2 linked regions of the Thalassoroseus pseudoceratinae genome follow. The protein of the gene in region 1 interacts with the protein of each later gene in a pairwise test. Links are inferred from orthologs where the notes say so. Each region holds a gene or a part of one and is shown in the gene's direction. Other genes may lie near its edges.

Region 1 (8,467 bases):
GACCAACGCCTTCATGACTCGATTCCTTCATTGTGGATTCAATTTCCAAGATACTAGACCACCAATCTCCATTTTACAAGAACAATTATCCAATATTATGGATTCTGAGTACGAGGCATTTCAGCCAGCGCAACGAAAAACGCTCCTGGACGAATCAAGGAGCGTTCGAGGGCCAACGAATTGATGTGTGCTGAATCAGTCGATGCCGTCATCGGAGAGTAACCGTACGTCGCTTTGGCTATCGGAATTGGAGAGTGCCGGGGGAACGTCGTCGGAGTCATTCCAGCCTCGCACGACCGCTGAGGGGAATTCCGCTTCACCGGCAACACTATCATTGTCGGAGTCTCCGATGTCGACGATCGGTTCGGTGTGGAATCGCTCGACCGAATCATCCTCAGACGGCGGTTGGCCCGGACCCAAGTGCACACGATACTTCACACTCGCGAAGGCGAGTTCGTCCCCTGGTAACAACGCCCCTCGGGTGACTCGTTGCCCGTTAACTTTCGTTCCATTGGTGCTGCCAAGATCACGGACGAACAGTAACCCGTCGGTTTTCACGATTAAGCAGTGCAGCTTAGAAACGCTGGCTTTCTCCAGAATGAGGTCGCAGAGGCCGTGTTTACGACCGACGAGAACCAGATCGCTATTGATACTGATGGGCTTGCCACCAAGAACTGGAATCAGCTTGGCTTCCATATAACTCTCGGATACGGCATCACGGTGTTTTGACGTCAACTTTGTCCAATAAACATAACTGAACACCTTTGATTGTCCGCTCTTGATTGGAAAGAGTCAAGAATTGATCCTCTCAGCGGGTCAACTCGGGCGGAATGCGGACCGATTCTTAACGTTTTCTGGTTTGGAGCGGTGGCGAAGCACTCGACGCCTCTAGCGGACATTCCTATACTGAGGTGCTTCAATTATTAGGTTCCGCCAAGCTGAAACGCGATCATGGAAATTGTTCACTATCCCCACCCCGTTTTGCGGTTCAAGTCGCTACCGATTACACGAATCGATGCCGACTTGAAGGCCAAGATCGCGGAAATGTTCGAACTGATGTATGCCGCCAAGGGGATTGGTCTGGCTGCTAATCAGGTCGGGTTGCCGTTTCGGTTCTTTGTGATCAACCCGTCCGGCGATCCCAAGCAGAAAGAGTTTGAGCAAGTTTTCATCAACCCGGAGATCATCAGCAAAAAAGGCAGCGAAGAGGGTGAAGAAGGCTGCCTCAGCTTGCCGGATGTCTACGGACCCGTGAAACGAGCCGCGAAGATCAAAGTGGTTGCCTACGATTTGACCGGCCAGGAATTCGAGTGGGAAGTCGACGATTTGACCGCCCGCGTGATCCAACACGAAAACGATCACCTTGACGGTGTGCTGTTCATCGATCGCATTCCTGAGCAGAGTTTAGCCGAAGCAGAGCAGTTCCTGACCGAATTCGAAACCGTCTTTCGACGTCGGCAAGCAGACGGGGAACTCAAGTCGGACGAGGAACTCGAAGCCGAGCTAAAAGGGATGGCACAAACAGCTTAACCGTCATTGGAGTCTGAGTGTCCGATATGGAATTGGTTCCGCTGTTTGGGCAAATGATCCGTCGGGACTGGGCAGATGCCTTGACGGAAACCCAGCTGGAGACACATTATCGAGACGCGGAAGGACAATATCGGCGGATTCCGTTTGGCGAAGAAAACTTTCTCAATCCGCGAATCGCGGAAGCTGGGCCGTGTCGGCATTGTCGAACTATCAAAGGCAAGTTGCACTTTCACGCCTGCGACTACGAACAATGCCCGAAATGTAACACACAACAAATGGGATGTGATTGCGAGTTCATTGGCCATGAGTGGCGTGAAGAATGAACCGAGATTGTTCCGTAGTTCCAAATTCAAAGTTGAATTTCTAATCGAATGCCAGGAGACACCGCTTTCTACAATCCACTTCGTCTTGTGATGATGGGCACGGGCACGTTTGCTCTGCCGACGTTTTTGAGTTTGTACGATTCGCCGCACGAAGTGGTGGGGTTGTTCACGCAACCGGATCGCAAGGGACGTGGGCACCATAACCATCCGCACCCCATGCGGGAAGCCGCCGAAGCCCATGGCACACCGGTGTTTCAGCCGGATAACGTGAACACGCCGGAATCACTCGCGGATCTGCGAAATCTGAACGCTGATCTGTGCGTTGTGGCGGCGTACGGGCAGATTCTTTCAGCGGAACTCCTTCAGACGCCGAAGTTTGGGGCAATCAATCTCCACGCATCGTTACTGCCGAAGTATCGCGGAGCGGCTCCGATTCAGTATGCGATATTGAATGGTGAGACATCGACCGGCGTGACGATTTTCCAGATCGAACCGAAACTTGATGCCGGTCCAATTCTGGGGGTCGACGCCATCAAGATTGGTTCCCGAGAGAAGTATGGAGCGGTGCAAGAACGGTTGGCAGCACTGGCGGTGCCGTTGACATCACGGGTGTTGGGCATGTTTGCCCGTGAGGAAGTCATTGGGCAGCCCCAGGATTCCACCGGCGTCACGAAGGCCCCGAAACTCCGTAAGGAACATGCGGCGATTCCGTGGGAGAAACCGGCGGCAGCGGTCGCAAACCATCTCCGAGCGATGCAGCCGTGGCCGAATCCGTTCACGTTCCTCAATCAGCCGAACAAGAAGCCATTGCGGCTAATCGTCATGCAAGCGCGGCAGGCGATGAATGTGGAACGGTCCCATGAAGCCCCCGGAACGGTGCTGAAATGCGATCGAGGACGTTTTTTAGTGCAAACTGGTGACGGTGTGCTGGACATCTTGGAAGTCAAACCGGAAGGCAAACGAGCGATGCCAGCGGCGGCGTTCCTGAACGGTCACCAAATCCAACCCGGTGATCGGCTGAGTTCGCAGCGTTCGTGATACGTATCGTCAAAGCCGAAAGAACCGGAATCTATAACGTCCACTCCATCCCCGCGGATCCGGCGTTGACGACGGGAGTGGAGCCCAGAACCTCGGTTTGGCCGCCGCTGGCGTGAATGTGGCCACAGACAACCAATCGCGGCACGGTCCGTTCAATGCACTCCCGCACCGCTTGACTTCCCAAGTGTTGGCGTCGGGAAGACACATCGAGCACCCCGAACGGCGGGGAATGACTGATCAAGACCGCACCTTCAGGACACGACGCAAGGTATTCATGGGCTTGATCTTCGGTCAAGTCGTAACTCCAACTCCCGAACGGAGTCACCGGCACACCGCCGCCCAACCCGAAGAACGTCTGTTTGGCAATGGTAACGCTTGATCCGTGCAGTACGAACGTCTGCGGCCAACCTTCGCAGACGGTTTGAAGTTCCTCTGTCGTCTCGTTATTCCCCGCCACAAGAACCAACGGCGTGGCGGTCGATTTCAGCGGAGCCAAACACCGTTCCAACCCACGATGAGCATTGCAGAAATCGCCCGCCCCGATGATCACATCGAAGTTATCAGCACATGCGGCCAGCCGTTCGGCGGCGTCACGATCACTGTGCCAATCACTGAACAACCAGAGTTTCATCGCGAAATTTCACCGACGAGGAGTGTGTCTAACTTGTTGAAAACCGGTTCATTCGTGGATGAGTGTGTTTGAGAATTAACGAGCGACTGCCCGCGTTGTGGGAAACGTGGAAACTGTCGACACCTCCTCCACCACGCACCAACGCCAAACCAACAACTTATCCGCACGAAAATCTCACGAAACCATCATCGTAACATCTTGTCATTTCGGCAGTAACGGAAATAATTCCTTCGTGAATCCACAAAAAATGACGTCCCTAATAATAAGACTTCTATGAAATACTTTTTGAAGAGAGGAGAAGAATGTTGATTGTGCTTGTTGACCGGGGCATGAACCCGAATCTCCTGGGAGAATGGTAGTGCATTCTATGTTTTTTCAGTGAAATGCGGTATAATTCCCATTCGAAAATTTCCGATTTGAATCACTTGGCCCCACTTGTCGGCAACCAAGCCAGACCGGCTCCGAATCCATGAAACTGCACTTCCATCGTCCGTCCTTGATGACGGCATTTACGATCGTCAACACGGTTGTTCCTTCGCGGACGCCTCGTGAGATTCTCAAGAATGTCAAACTCCATGTTGCCGACGGTGTGGCGACGTTGATTGGAACCGACCAGGAAGTGGGAATTCGGTATCAGATTTCTGGCGTTGAGACGCAATCCGCCGGGGAGACACTGTTGCCGACGGCTCGGGTGTTGTCGATCCTGCGGGAGTTGCACGACGAGAGCGTGGACTTCGAAATCGAAGACGACAAGGTTTGGATTCGTTCCGGGCACAGTGAATTTCGTCTGTCCGCCGAAGACCCCGCCGAGTTTCCCACGGTGGCTGAGTTTGCGGAAGAGAAGTTCCATGTGGTCGATGGGAATGTCTTCAAGGAAGCGATTCGCCGAACGATCTTCGCCACCGATGTCGAGAGCACTCGGTATGCCCTGGGGGGCGTGTTGCTCGAGTTGGGCACCGACAGCATGGCTCTTGTTGCGACTGACAGTCGGCGATTGGCGTTGGTGAAAGTTCCGTGCAAATCGAACGGGGCCGACGATCCCGAAAACAACGCCCCGGTGGTTCCTCGGGCCGCGATGAGCTTGATCGAAAAGAGCATCGAGGAAGGAACCGAAGTTCAGTTGGCCGTTCATGCCAACGATGTGCTGATCAAGTGCGGCAACTCGACGATCTACAGCCGTCTGGTGGATGGACGTTTTCCGAAATACGCCGACGTCATTCCCAGCAGTCCCGAGCACTCAGTGGAACTCGTGACCGGCCCGTTCTACTCGGCGGTTCGGCAAGCTCAAATCGTGACGAATGAAGACAGTCGCGGTGTTGATTTCACTTTTAAAGACGGCACGCTAACGCTTAACAGTTCCGCCGCGGAGATCGGAACCTCGACGATCGAACTTCCCATCTCGTACGAGGAAGACGAACTGACCATCAAGTTCGATCCGCGATTCGTCGCCGAGTTCCTGCGTGTGTTGGAGCAGGAAAAACAAGTGAAGTGGGACCTGATCGACCCTGAAAGCCCCGCTGTCTTGCGGACCGACGACGAATACACCTACGTCATTATGCCGTTGTCACGAGACTGAACGAAGACCCGGGAGGGGTAGATGTCGAGTCCACGTCGTGAACCGCAACCGCTTGCCAAAGCACTTTCGGAATTGATCGCTGCCCGAGGGTTTGCCCGTGTTCGTGGGAAGACTCAACTTAATGAAATTTGGCGGGAAGTCGCCGGGGAGCACATCGCCGAATTCACGAAACCAATCGAAGTCAAACGCGGTGTGCTTCACGTTTCCGTTAGCAACTCCGCAATGCTCGGCGAACTCGTGTCGTTCCATCAGATGAATCTGTTAGCCGAACTCACGAGCAAACACGCGGACCTGAAAATCAAGAGTTTGAAGTTCAAGCTGAGCACAAAGACATCGTAAAAGAATCGCTGGATGCGTTGGCACGCATCGTGAGCCCAATACCATTTTCGAAGGTGCGTGACGACGCACTCGACGAAGTTCATAGGAATATGCCGTGAGTGAACCAATGGATTCGGATGCTTTGGAAGACGACAACGAGGATGTGAATCCGGAGGACATCAAGAAGATGTTGCCGGAGGATAAGTCCCTCGACGACTATGGTGCCGAGCAAATCAAAGCTCTGAAAGGGATTGAGGGGATCCGCACGCGGCCGGCGATGTACATTGGCGATGCCGGCACGAACGGGTTGCATCACTTGGTTTTTGAGGTCGTCGATAACAGTATCGACGAAGCCGTCAACGGCTATGCGACGACGATCAATGTTGTGATTCACAGCGACAACAGTGTGAGTGTGTCCGACGACGGTCGTGGAATTCCCGTGGGACCAATGGCGGGAATGGGCGGACGATCGGCGTTGGAAGTCGTGCTGACCGAAATCCACGCCGGTGGTAAGTTCGGCCGGGAAAGCGGCTACAAAATGGGCACCGGCGGTCTGCACGGTGTCGGGATTACGGCCGTCAACGCGGTGAGTGAATGGCTCGAAGCCGAAGTGCGTCGCGAAGGGCAAGTCTGGACGATGTCCTTTGCTTGCGGGGTGCTGACCGATCCACTCAAGAAACTCGGCAAGACCGATCAAACAGGAACGAAACTTACCTTCAAACCCGATGCCGACATCTTCAGCGACACCGTTTTCAGCTATGAAACGTTGCATCGACGATTGCAGGAACTGGCGTTTCTTTCGCCGGGCGTGCGAATCCACATCCGCGATGAACGTACGGAACAATCCGACGAGTTCCATTACGAAAATGGTCTCGTTGAGTTCGTGAAGTACCTCAACCGCGCGTCCACTCCCGATTACAACGATGTGATTGATATCCAAGGCGAAGGCGAGGGCACGAACGGCAAAGTCTTTGTGCATGTTGCGATCCAGCATAACGATACCTTTACCGAAAACGTGCGGGCGTTCGCGAACAACATCTACAACCGCGAAGGTGGTACGCACCTCTCCGGGTTCCGGGCGGCGATCACACGGACCATCAACAACTACGCCAAACAGAACAACTTGTTCAAAGATGTCTCCCCCAGCGGTGAGGATTTCCGCGAGGGATTGACGGCTGTTGTAACCGTGCGTGTGCCGGAGCCGAGTTTCGAATCGCAAACGAAAGTGAAGCTCGCTAATAGCGATGTCGAAGGGATTGTGGCCTCGCTTGTGGGCGAGAAGCTGTCAAAATACTTTGAAGAACACCCGCAAGTCGCGAAGTCGATTTGCACCAAAGGCGAACGTGCCGCCGAAGCCCGCGAAGCCGCCAAAAAAGCCCGCGAGATGGTCCGGGCGGAGAAGGGCACGACGACCGGTGGGCTTCCCGAAAAACTCCGCGACTGTCGCAATCATGATCTCGATGTGTCTGAACTGTACCTGGTGGAAGGTCAGTCGGCCGGTGGTTCGGCGGATACCGGTCGCGATTCCACCACGCAGGCGATTCTTCCGTTACGCGGGAAGATCTTGAACGTCGAAAAAGCCCAGATCGTCAAAATTCTCGGCAATGCCGAAGTTGCGGCCATGTTCAAGGCGATTGGTGTGCCTCCCGGTGCGGAGTTGGAAGACGTCGAAAAACGTCGGTACGGCAAAATCATTCTGATGACCGACGCCGACGTGGACGGCAGCCACATCCGCACGCTGCTATTGACGTTCATGTTCCGGCACATGCGAGAACTTGTTCGCAATGGTTGCATTTACATTGCCCAACCGCCGTTGTACCGCGTGCAACGCAAAAACCCGAAGAAGGGCGAACATCCTCGCTATGTGCAAACGCACGAGCAGATGATGAGCGAACTCATCGAGTTGGGAACTCGTGATAGTCGGCTAAAATACGAATCCGACGGCACGATCTTTGAAGGTGACCATTTCGAGAAAGTTGTTGGCTTGGTCAACGACTTGGAAGAGCCGTTCGAATTGCTGGAGCGTCGCGGAATCGAACTGCGATTCATCGTGCAAAATCATCTGTCTCCCGAAGGTCTGTTGCCAAGGTATCGCCTGTTCTTCGCCGGTGAGCAGCGGTACTTCTTTCACAAGGAACAATTGGAAGAGTTCCTTGAGTACCAAGAGAAAGAGCGGGGCAAGGAATTGCGTGTTGCGGACGACGAAGATCAAGCTCCAACCGACGCAGACGAATCGGCCGAAGCCAAACCCGAGGATGCGGAAGTCGAAGTCGAGTTGGCATTGCAAGTCGTCGACATGCACGAAGTTCGGCAGATCAATCAGACGCTGAAGAAACTCAAAGAGTATGGGATTAAAGCGGAGAACTTCCTGTCCGGCGTGAACCGTGCCGGCGAATCCGTGTTTCCATGGATTATTCAGCACGGCGAGAATGGCGAAGTCCTGCTAACGAGCTTGCGGGAACTCATCACGGAAATCCGCAAGCTGGGGGAAAAAGGGCTTTCTCTTACACGGTTTAAGGGGCTCGGTGAAATGGACCCCGAAGAATTGTGGGAAACCAGTATGGATGTTGAAAGCCGACTCCTGTTGCAAGTTACAATGGAAGACGCCGCTGCGGCCGATGAAATTTTCCGCGTGCTGATGGGCGACCATGTCGAACCGCGACGCGAATTCATCGAGAAACACGCCTTGGAAGTCAAAGACCTCGACGTGTAGCCCCGCCGGGGATCGCCAACCGCATCGATCCCGCATTACGCTTCAAACAGGAGTACCGATGCATTCTTCTGCACTTGGTTGCATGGCGATTGTGATTGTCACGCTGTGTTCCATTCCTGTGTCCGCGGAGGACAAGACCGTTCATGAAGGGATCTATTATGGTCCTGAAAACGGCACGGAATATCAAAAGGAACGCTGCCAACTCGACATCCATGTGCCAACGAATCAGCAGAAGTTTCCAGTGCTGATCTACTTTCACGGTGGTGGCATCGTCGGTGGCAGTCGTGGCGGTCCGGATTTGACGTCCCAAGGGGTGTGTCTCGTCGCACCGTCTTACC
Region 2 (8,598 bases), on another replicon or contig:
GGGTCGCATCCAACGCATTGAGAACGACATTCAAAAAGACTTGGACCAACTGATCGCGAACAACTCGCAATCGGGGGAGATCATCAGCGAACTGCGTGACGATCTCGCGTCCCTTTTTCCGTTTATAGTATTTCGCGATGCTCAAGGCACCGTTGATCAGTTCATGGACATCGCAGCGAGTCCGTTCAAGTGACGCAGGACGACTGAAGCCGACGAGTTCGCGGAGCGTTCGTTGAATTCGATTGAGCTGATCGGCGACCATCTGCAACCGCTCTCTGGTGTAGTCGTCCAGATCGCGCATTTGCAGCAGTTGAACAAGAGAACTAATCGCCGCAAGCGGATTTCCAACTTCGTGGGCGATCCCCGCCGCCAAGAGTCCAAACGCCGCCTGCTTCTCCTGCTGGACCAAGAGCGCTTGGGATTGTTGTAATTCACGGGTTCGCTCGCGAATTCGTTCTTCGAGCAACCGTTGCTGATCCCGAAGTTGATCGTTGGCGGCCGACAACCTTCGTCCTGTCCGTTTCAGAATGCCCGCCAATGCCGTCCCGGACCACGTCAACCACCCCATCAGTACGAGCATGAAAATCAAGTCGGTCAAGGTGTGGGCTTCGCCAACGCTGACGGAAGCTCCCGGCGAGAGCGCTATCAGCAAAATGTAGCTCGTGGAGTGCAGCACGAACGTCGTGTAGGTCACCGCCCTGGAGTAGCGAATCGCACAGAGCAGTAGCGAAAGAAAGTAGTAAAACCGAAACGGGCTGGACAAACCGCTGTCAAAATAGCAGAGCAATCCGATAAAGATTGCTTCCATCAATGAGGTCACCAAAGGAAATTGGCCGAGAAAAATCCGGCCCCGAAGACTATGCCAAGCATCCGAGCAAGCGTAGACGGCTCCCAACGCAAGAATCGCGTTCAAGGCGGACTGATTCGTGCTGCGTTCGATGAGATTCACCAACACCCAACCGACAATCAAACCGAACCAGCGAATTCGCACGCTGATCGCCTCGGCTGCCAGCTCCCAGGCCGGTTCGTCTCGGTCAATGTCTGATTGCACACCACACCCCTTCAAAATTTTCACGCAGCGTCGCTAGATTATAAGTACAATCGTCCGAACTGCCCACCACTGCGTTTATTGATTGGTTCCGCCATTCGGATTCTTCTCACCGAAACCATCGCGAGGTGGAAAGAGGTTGTCGCCGATTATTCTCGGCTGCGACGTTCACGCAGGAACTGGATACGGTGACTGGCCGCCAGTGCCGCATCACCGTTATCGTTGGCACTGCGGTATGACCGTTCAGCATTGAACGCTGTGCTATCATTCTTCAGGTTCCCAAGAAATTTGTTTGGCCGATCGACCGAGGTATGTTTCCTGAAGAAGACGCTTTTCACGACGCGATCTCGATGGAACCATTCGACGTCATCCCACGATTGGTTTACGCCGATTGGCTCGATGAACAGCATGATCCGCGTGCGGAATTGCTCCGTGTGCACTGCGAATTGGCAACAATCCCGACCAATGCAGCGAGCTTTCCGGATTTGGTCGAGCGAGAGAAATCCTTGCTGCGGTATTGCGATCGGCAATGGTACGAAACGATTGCGATCGGCTTTCAATTCCGGATTGATGATGTGCTTCCACGAAGTGTCGGAACCGCGTTTGATCTGCCGGATGCAACTTTGCTGCTCTCGGGGCGATTACAGATCGGTCGCGTGTGGTCAATGCAAACTGTGAATGTACCGTTGGTTGACGGTTCTCACCATACGCACACGCGAACGCTTTTGGAGCGTTTGGACGGTTTTGTGGAATCGTGGGGGTGCGAAGATTCCGCGGTTGGCGGGCTGCATCTCCAATTCGCCCGGACAAAGATCCGACCGGAGGATGTCCAACGTGGCGGCATCTGCACGGCAGCGGCTCCACCATATAGTACCGGATTCCAAGACGATCCTCCTCAAGCCACCGTCTCCGGCAAACGGAAGTGGTGGCGTTTTCGGAGTTGATCTTCGTCTGTTTGCAGTCCGAAGCGACTTCAAATTCACCCACGAGCTTTGTCGGAGATATCCTTCCGACACCAAGCCCCTTCCCAACGAATCTTTTTGACAGCTTCGTAGGCACGTTTCTTGGCACCGATGACGTCGTCGCCGAGAGCCGTCACGCCGAGAACACGCCCACCGTCGGTGAGAACGTCGCCCCCTTGCATCCGTGTTCCTGCGTGAAAAACTTTCACCCCGTCCATTGCGTCGGCGTCGGCGATGCCACGAATGGGGCGGCCTTTTTTGTAATCGCCAGGATATCCTTCGCTGGCCATCACCACACAGACCGCGGGACGCGGGTCCCATTCCAAATCTGGGAGATCGGACAAACGGCCTTCGCTGGCAGCCAACAAGACCTCGGCAACATCCGTCTTCAGACGCATCAGAACTGGTTGCGCTTCCGGGTCACCGAATCGCACATTGTACTCGAGCACACGAGGTCCTTGAGCAGTCATCATCAAACCGGCGTACAATACACCCATGAACGGGCGGTCATTCATACGGAGCGTGTGAATCGTCGGGATGAGAATTTTCTCGATGATCGTGTCCATCGACTCTTGGGAGACCAATGGAGTTGGCGAATACGCCCCCATTCCCCCGGTGTTGGGACCTTTGTCGTCATCGAATGCCGGTTTGTGATCCTGTGAGGACTCCAGTGGAAGAATGCTCTTTCCATCGACGATCGCCAAGATACTGGCTTCCTGGCCGACGAGTTTCTCTTCGATGACGATGCGTTGCCCGGCTTGACCGAATTCCTTGATCTGCATGATCCGTTTGATCGCCTCGTTGGCTTCTTCACGACTCTCGCAAACGGTCACACCCTTCCCCGCCGCCAACCCATCGGCTTTGACCACCAACGGTTGCTCGCTTCGGGTTTCAACATATTGCAACGCGTGTTCGAAATTCGTGAACGCACGGAACTCCGCCGTGGGCACGCCCGCCTGACGCATCAGGTTTTTCGAGAACACCTTGCTGCCTTCAAGTTCGGCAGCCAACCGCGATGGACCAAACACACGCAAACCGGCATCACGGAAGGCGTCGGAAATACCGGCCACCAACGGAGCTTCCGGTCCGACCACCGTCAAACCGACGGCGTTCCTTTGGGCGAATTTGACTAACTCGGGAATGTCATCGCTCGCAATCGGGACATTGGTCGCATCGGCGGCCGTCCCTGCGTTCCCGGGAGCGCAAAAAACTTCGTCGACCATCGGCGATTGACGCAATTTCCACGCCAACGCATGTTCACGACCACCCTGGCCAATCACCAAAACGTTCATCACCACACCCACCGCCGTTTATAAACCGATTGAATCATCAAGCCGCAGTATATCAACCTACGAGAATTCTCAGTAGAGATCAGCGCATCGGAAAGTCGAATTCCAGTCGAATCCATTTCCCAGTAGATGGAATCCGCCGCAAAAGTACACATTGCTCGAAGACTTACATGGGAATTCCAAGGAAGCTCTCGTTGATCCAATCAGACTGTAAATGCCGATCGACAGTGGCAATCCAATTCACGAAGCCATCGGCAAAATATCCACTGTGGTTTCGTTTGCATCCGCGTTCCCTGCGGACATATACTGAACCAATCAGATTTTGAGACGCCCAACGTACGCCCGCATCCGGGCTGGGAGAAGGACTGTGTTTGAGACTGTTGCTGTTGTTGGTGCCACCGGTGCCGTGGGTCGAATCATGTGTCGTTTGCTGGAGCAGCGAGCGCTGCCCGTCAACACGTATCGATTTTTGGCGTCCAAACGCAGCGCAGGTAAAACACTCACATTTGCTGGCAAGGACTACCAACTCGAAGAGCTGACACACGACGCCTTCGCGGACACCGATTTGGTCATCTCGACCACTCCCGATGACGTGGCGGCCGAATACTTGCCCGCCGCGGTTGCTGCTGGGGCGATCGTGATTGATGAGTCGGGCTTCTGGCGGATGAAACCCGATGTTGCGTTGGTCGTGCCGGAAATCAATCCTCAGGCCGCTTTGGATGCCAAGGGCATTATTGCCAGCCCGAATTGCTCCACCACGCAAATGGTGATGGCCCTCAAACCGCTTCACGATGCCGCCCGTGTCCGTCGCGTGATCGTCAGCACCTATCAAGCCGTCAGCGGTGCCGGTTTGCAAGGAACGGAAGATCTCATGCAAGGCACGAAGGCCCATCTCAATGGCGAGTCGTACGATTATCAAGCCTTCGCCCACCCGATCGCCTTCAATGCACTCCCGCAAATCGGCAGCATGAAGGATGACGGATACACCAGCGAAGAACTCAAAATGGTCTACGAGACTCGCAAAATCCTGGGGGATGAATCGATTCAGATCAACCCGACTTGCGTGCGAATCCCCGTGGCCAATTGCCATAGCGAAACCATCACCGTCGAAACCGATCGTCCAATTTCCCCCGAGGAAGCGCGCGATCTGTTCGAAGCGTTTCCCGGCATTGTCGTGGATGACGACCTGGCGAGCGGACAGTACCCGTTGCCTTCCACCTGCACCGATCGAGACGAAGTCTTCATCGGGCGGATTCGGAAGGACATCTCTCATCCAAACGGTCTTAGCTTCTGGTGTGTCAGTGACAACCTCCGCAAAGGGGCTGCCACAAACGCTGTGCAAATCGCCGAACTGTTGGCCAAGCACCGTTCTGCACAGCCTGCAAGTTAGGTTAGCACGAAAGACGAACGACGAGAGACCGATTGCCTCCCACCGAGCCGGATTACACTTATGAAGATCACACGTATTGCGGCTTATCAAGTGGACTTGCCCCTGAATGAGGGACGATACTCTTGGTCGGGCGGGAAATCGGTCGACGTCTTTGACAGCACTATTGTGCAAGTCGAAACCGATGCCGGCTTCACGGGCTATGGCGAAGTTTGTCCGCTCGGACCGTTTTATCTCCCCGCTTACGCGAGAGGTGTGCGGGCGGGCTTGGCCGAACTTGCACCACATCTGATCGGTGCCAATCCCGTCGAACTGACAAAACTCAATCGCAAGATGGATGCCGCGTTGCAAGGGCATCCGTATGTCAAAAGCGGAATCGACATCGCCTGCTGGGACATTCTTGGCCAAGTGACCAATCAGCCGGTGTGTTCCCTGCTCGGCGGGCGATATGGTGAAGACTTCGTTCTCTACCGAGCGATTTCGCAAGCCACACCGGACGAAATGGCCGACAACGTCGCCGGTTATCGCGAGGAAGGATATCGTCGATTTCAGCTCAAAGTCGGTGGCGATCCTGATACGGATATCGCCCGAATTCATGCCGTTCGCGAACGTCTGCACCCGAGCGACAAACTCATTGCTGATGCAAACACCGGTTGGACGATGCACGAAGCCATGCGAGTTGTTCGGGGTGTCCAGGATCTGGATGTCTACATTGAACAGCCCTGCCTCACCTACGAGGAATGTCTTTCGATTCGTCGGCAGACCAACCACCCATTTGTACTTGATGAAGTGATCAACGGAATTCAACCGCTACTTCGCGGTCATGCGGATCTCGCGATGGATGCCGTGAATATCAAGATCAGCAAGTTCGGTGGATTGACGAAGGCCAAGCAAGCTCGCGATTTGTGCGTTTCCCTTGGCATTGCAATGACAATTGAAGATAGCTGGGGTGGGGATATCGTGACTGCTGCGATTTCCCATCTCGCTCATAGCACTCCAACCGAATTGCTACTCACTTCGACGGATTTCAACAGCTACGTCTCGGTTTCGACTGCGGATGGGGCTCCACAACGGCAACACGGTCGGATGGCGGCATCGACGGCACCAGGGCTTGGCATTCAGCCGAAACTCGATGTTCTCGGCGGACCAATCTGGAGCACGTAGAGACAAATTCATCGGGGCCAATCGATTCGCACGACTTTGCCGCTCTCGAATCCACAAAGCAACCAATGCCCGAGCGGATCGACTTCGAGAAATTGAATTTCTTCGGCAACGTGAGTCGCCCAGAGCAACTCACCGCGGTTGTTGAGCCAATACAAACTCTGCTCCTGAGTGCCGACCGCAAGGAAGCGACTGTCATAGCTGACCGCGACTCGCGATGGCGACCCATTCACGAGAAACGTCGGCCCGGGCTCGCCGCTCCGTTCCAGACTGACCACGCCATGGTTGTACGCCGCGAGCCAAATTCTAGGACTCAGGTGATCGGTCTTCATGTCTCCCAGGTTGCCGAACCGGTCCGATGTCCAAAGGAGATCACCAGTTTCATTGAACCGCTCCAACCGGCCGTACTTCGTGGCGACTGTGACTTCAAATTTTCGTCCGCACGCTACGACGTGTCGAGGCCGGGGCTTCGAGGTGAAATCCGAGAACCGCTCGTTGTTCTGACCGATAAGGTATCCGTCGCCGCTCTCTAAAGCGACTGCGAGCCAACGCCCGTACGGTTCCACGGTCAACGCAGAGATCGGGTGATTGAATCGCCGAACCCATGCGGTCTGAAAGTCTGCACCGAGCATCCGCAACTCTTCCTGAAACGCTACAAACGTTGGCGAGTCGGCTGTTCGCCCGGTTGCAAGACGGGTTAGTTTCCGAAATCCTTGCACCATCCTTAGCCGGTTGCCACCGCTGTCGATTTTGGCCAGAAACCCGGCTCGATCCGCGAGCAGAATCATGCCGGTTTCACCGACCAACTCGAGCGAGCGAAGTGGTGCATCGGCGTGGAATGTCCAAGCGATTTTGGGACGGCGACGCGTGCTTTGGCCCACCCAATCCCAATCTTGCGACATCGCTCGCTGTTCCTTGTATCCGTCGGAGCGCGGAATAACTCACCCGGCGACCACCGGGTGAGTTTCAGTCATTCGTCATTGGTCGTCTTCGCTGACTGCCTTAGCGAGATGCCTGACGATTCAGGACTTCAATGCCTTTGCGAACGTCCGCGTCGGCGAGCAAATCCGCATCGGGCGTGTAGGCATAAGCGGCGATGTGCTCGTCAACGTCTTCCACGATCACATCCGGACGCACGCCGATCTTCCCTAGAGTGTGACCGTTCGGCGAATAGAACTTTGCCGTTGTCAGGCGAAGTCCGGTCGATCCCCGCAGTGGAAAGATACTTTGGACCGACCATTTCCCATAAGTCTGTCGTCCAATGATCGTGCCACGACGGTGGTCCCGAAGTGCCCCGGCGACAATCTCGCTGGCGCTGGCGGAATCTTGATCGACGAGAAGCACCAATGGGATCGATGTCGTCTTCGTGGGCCGAGCGGAGTAACTCCAGTTCTGATCTCGGTTCCGCCCTCGGGTCGAAACCAAGACGCCTCCATCGAGGAATCGATCCAAGACTTCGACCGCTGCGGTGAGCAATCCACCGGGATTGCCCCGGACGTCCCAAATGAGTGACCGCATTCCTTGCCGATTCAGTTCCGCGAGTGCCTGATCGAGTTCAGCGGCGGAGGTCTTTTGGAAACCCGTCATGCGGATATAACCGACTCCTGCACGTTCATCGAGCATCTTCACAACCGGAATACTTTTGACGTGAACCGCACGACGTGTGAAACGCCCTTCCCGTTCTTGCCCGGTCAGGTGAGTTTCGTATTTCAGTCGCACGATGCTCCCCGATTGACCACGCAAAAGTTTTGCGGCTTCATCGGTCGTCATGTCGCGACAATCAATGCCATCAATGGCAACGATGTAGTCGCCCGGACGCAGTCCGCCGGCAAGTGCGGGGCTATCGGGAAGCACGTTCACGAGGTGCATGCCCCGCCCGCCTTCCGCTTTCATCTCGATCCCGAGACCGACGAATTCGCCTTCGATGTTGCCATACAAGTCGTTCAACTTGTCTGGCGTTAGGTAGCTACTGTAGTCGTCCAAGGCGTTGCAGCCACCGAACACGTATTCGAGAATGGTTGCGGTTTGGTTTAGTCCGCAAGTTCGCTCTGCCAAACCAGCGACTTCGAGGATCGTCCGTCGTGCTGCCAAATCGTCGGCAACGGGCTTGTTCCAATATCGCTCCCGCAGGATGTCCCGCATGGCTTGAATGTCTTGAGCCGACGCATTCTGCAGGTGATGCGAACGGAACTTCCGATTGTTGAGTGCCAAGTAAAGGCTTTCGGTCCCGTGTGCAACGAACGAAGTCACACTGATCGAATCAACAAATCCCGACTGCACTTTACTCAGGAGTTCTTCGAACCGGCTCAACGCTGCGGAGCTTGAAAGTGTCAACAACTGCGTGTCGAAACTGCGGTCGGCGTAGCGTCGTTCGATCCCGAAGTGAACCTTCGAGCGTCGTAGTCCGTACTTGAGGTAATCGTTGTTGGGCCATTTGTCGAGTGCCTTCTCGTAGTGGTCAATGGCTTGCAACCACTGATAGGAACGCTCGAGTTCGGCTCCGGATTGAATCGCTGTGCGATCGTCTTGCGGCGGTGTGTCGAACTTCGGAGCTTCCAAGTTCTCCTGAGCAATCGCTGCGTTGCTCGTCACGATGCAGAGGCCGCCCAACAAGGCAACCGCCAGCAACGGACGCATTCGAAATTTGACGTGTTTTAATCTCAGTTGTCGTTTCAATTGTAGTCCCCCCGGCATCCGACAAATGCAGAGCACCCGATGTTATTCATGGTGTGCGTGATGGTGTAAGGTGTC

Evidence for each region.
Region 2: the proteins of def (region 1) and G6R38_RS13740 interact in binary tests that used the Escherichia coli proteins (3 or more experiments, as listed by UniProt). The link is inferred for Thalassoroseus pseudoceratinae from one-to-one orthologs.

Annotation. Positions count from the first base shown.
Region 1 is NZ_JAALXT010000007.1:321,750-330,216, forward strand. Bases 1-2,740 are described here. They hold def (peptide deformylase), read left to right. Parts: upstream 1-951; coding sequence 952-1,530; downstream 1,531-2,740. Other genes in these bases: tdh (L-threonine 3-dehydrogenase), read right to left, coding at 1-15; G6R38_RS23770 (FHA domain-containing protein), read right to left, coding at 196-696; G6R38_RS23780 (hypothetical protein), read left to right, coding at 1,548-1,853; fmt (methionyl-tRNA formyltransferase), read left to right, coding at 1,902-2,740. Outside these bases: more of fmt, read left to right, coding at 2,741-2,891; G6R38_RS23790 (metallophosphoesterase family protein), read right to left, coding at 2,923-3,522; dnaN (DNA polymerase III subunit beta), read left to right, coding at 3,992-5,098; G6R38_RS23800 (DciA family protein), read left to right, coding at 5,120-5,437; G6R38_RS23805 (DNA gyrase subunit B), read left to right, coding at 5,532-8,129; G6R38_RS23810 (alpha/beta hydrolase), read left to right, coding at 8,188-8,467. UniProt on the Escherichia coli protein: Removes the formyl group from the N-terminal Met of newly synthesized proteins. Requires at least a dipeptide for an efficient rate of reaction. N-terminal L-methionine is a prerequisite for activity but the enzyme has broad specificity at other positions.
Region 2 is NZ_JAALXT010000003.1:955,479-964,076, reverse strand. The notes cover bases 2,807-5,677. They hold G6R38_RS13740 (aspartate-semialdehyde dehydrogenase), read left to right. Parts: upstream 2,807-3,666; coding sequence 3,667-4,689; downstream 4,690-5,677. Other genes in these bases: G6R38_RS13735 (cis-3-hydroxy-L-proline dehydratase), read left to right, coding at 4,750-5,677; purD (phosphoribosylamine--glycine ligase), read right to left, coding at 2,807-3,302. Also shown: G6R38_RS13755 (sensor histidine kinase), read right to left, coding at 1-1,075; G6R38_RS13750 (TIGR02996 domain-containing protein), read left to right, coding at 1,360-1,992; more of purD, read right to left, coding at 2,028-2,806; more of G6R38_RS13735, read left to right, coding at 5,678-5,850; G6R38_RS13730 (hypothetical protein), read right to left, coding at 5,859-6,749; G6R38_RS13725 (S41 family peptidase), read right to left, coding at 6,850-8,484.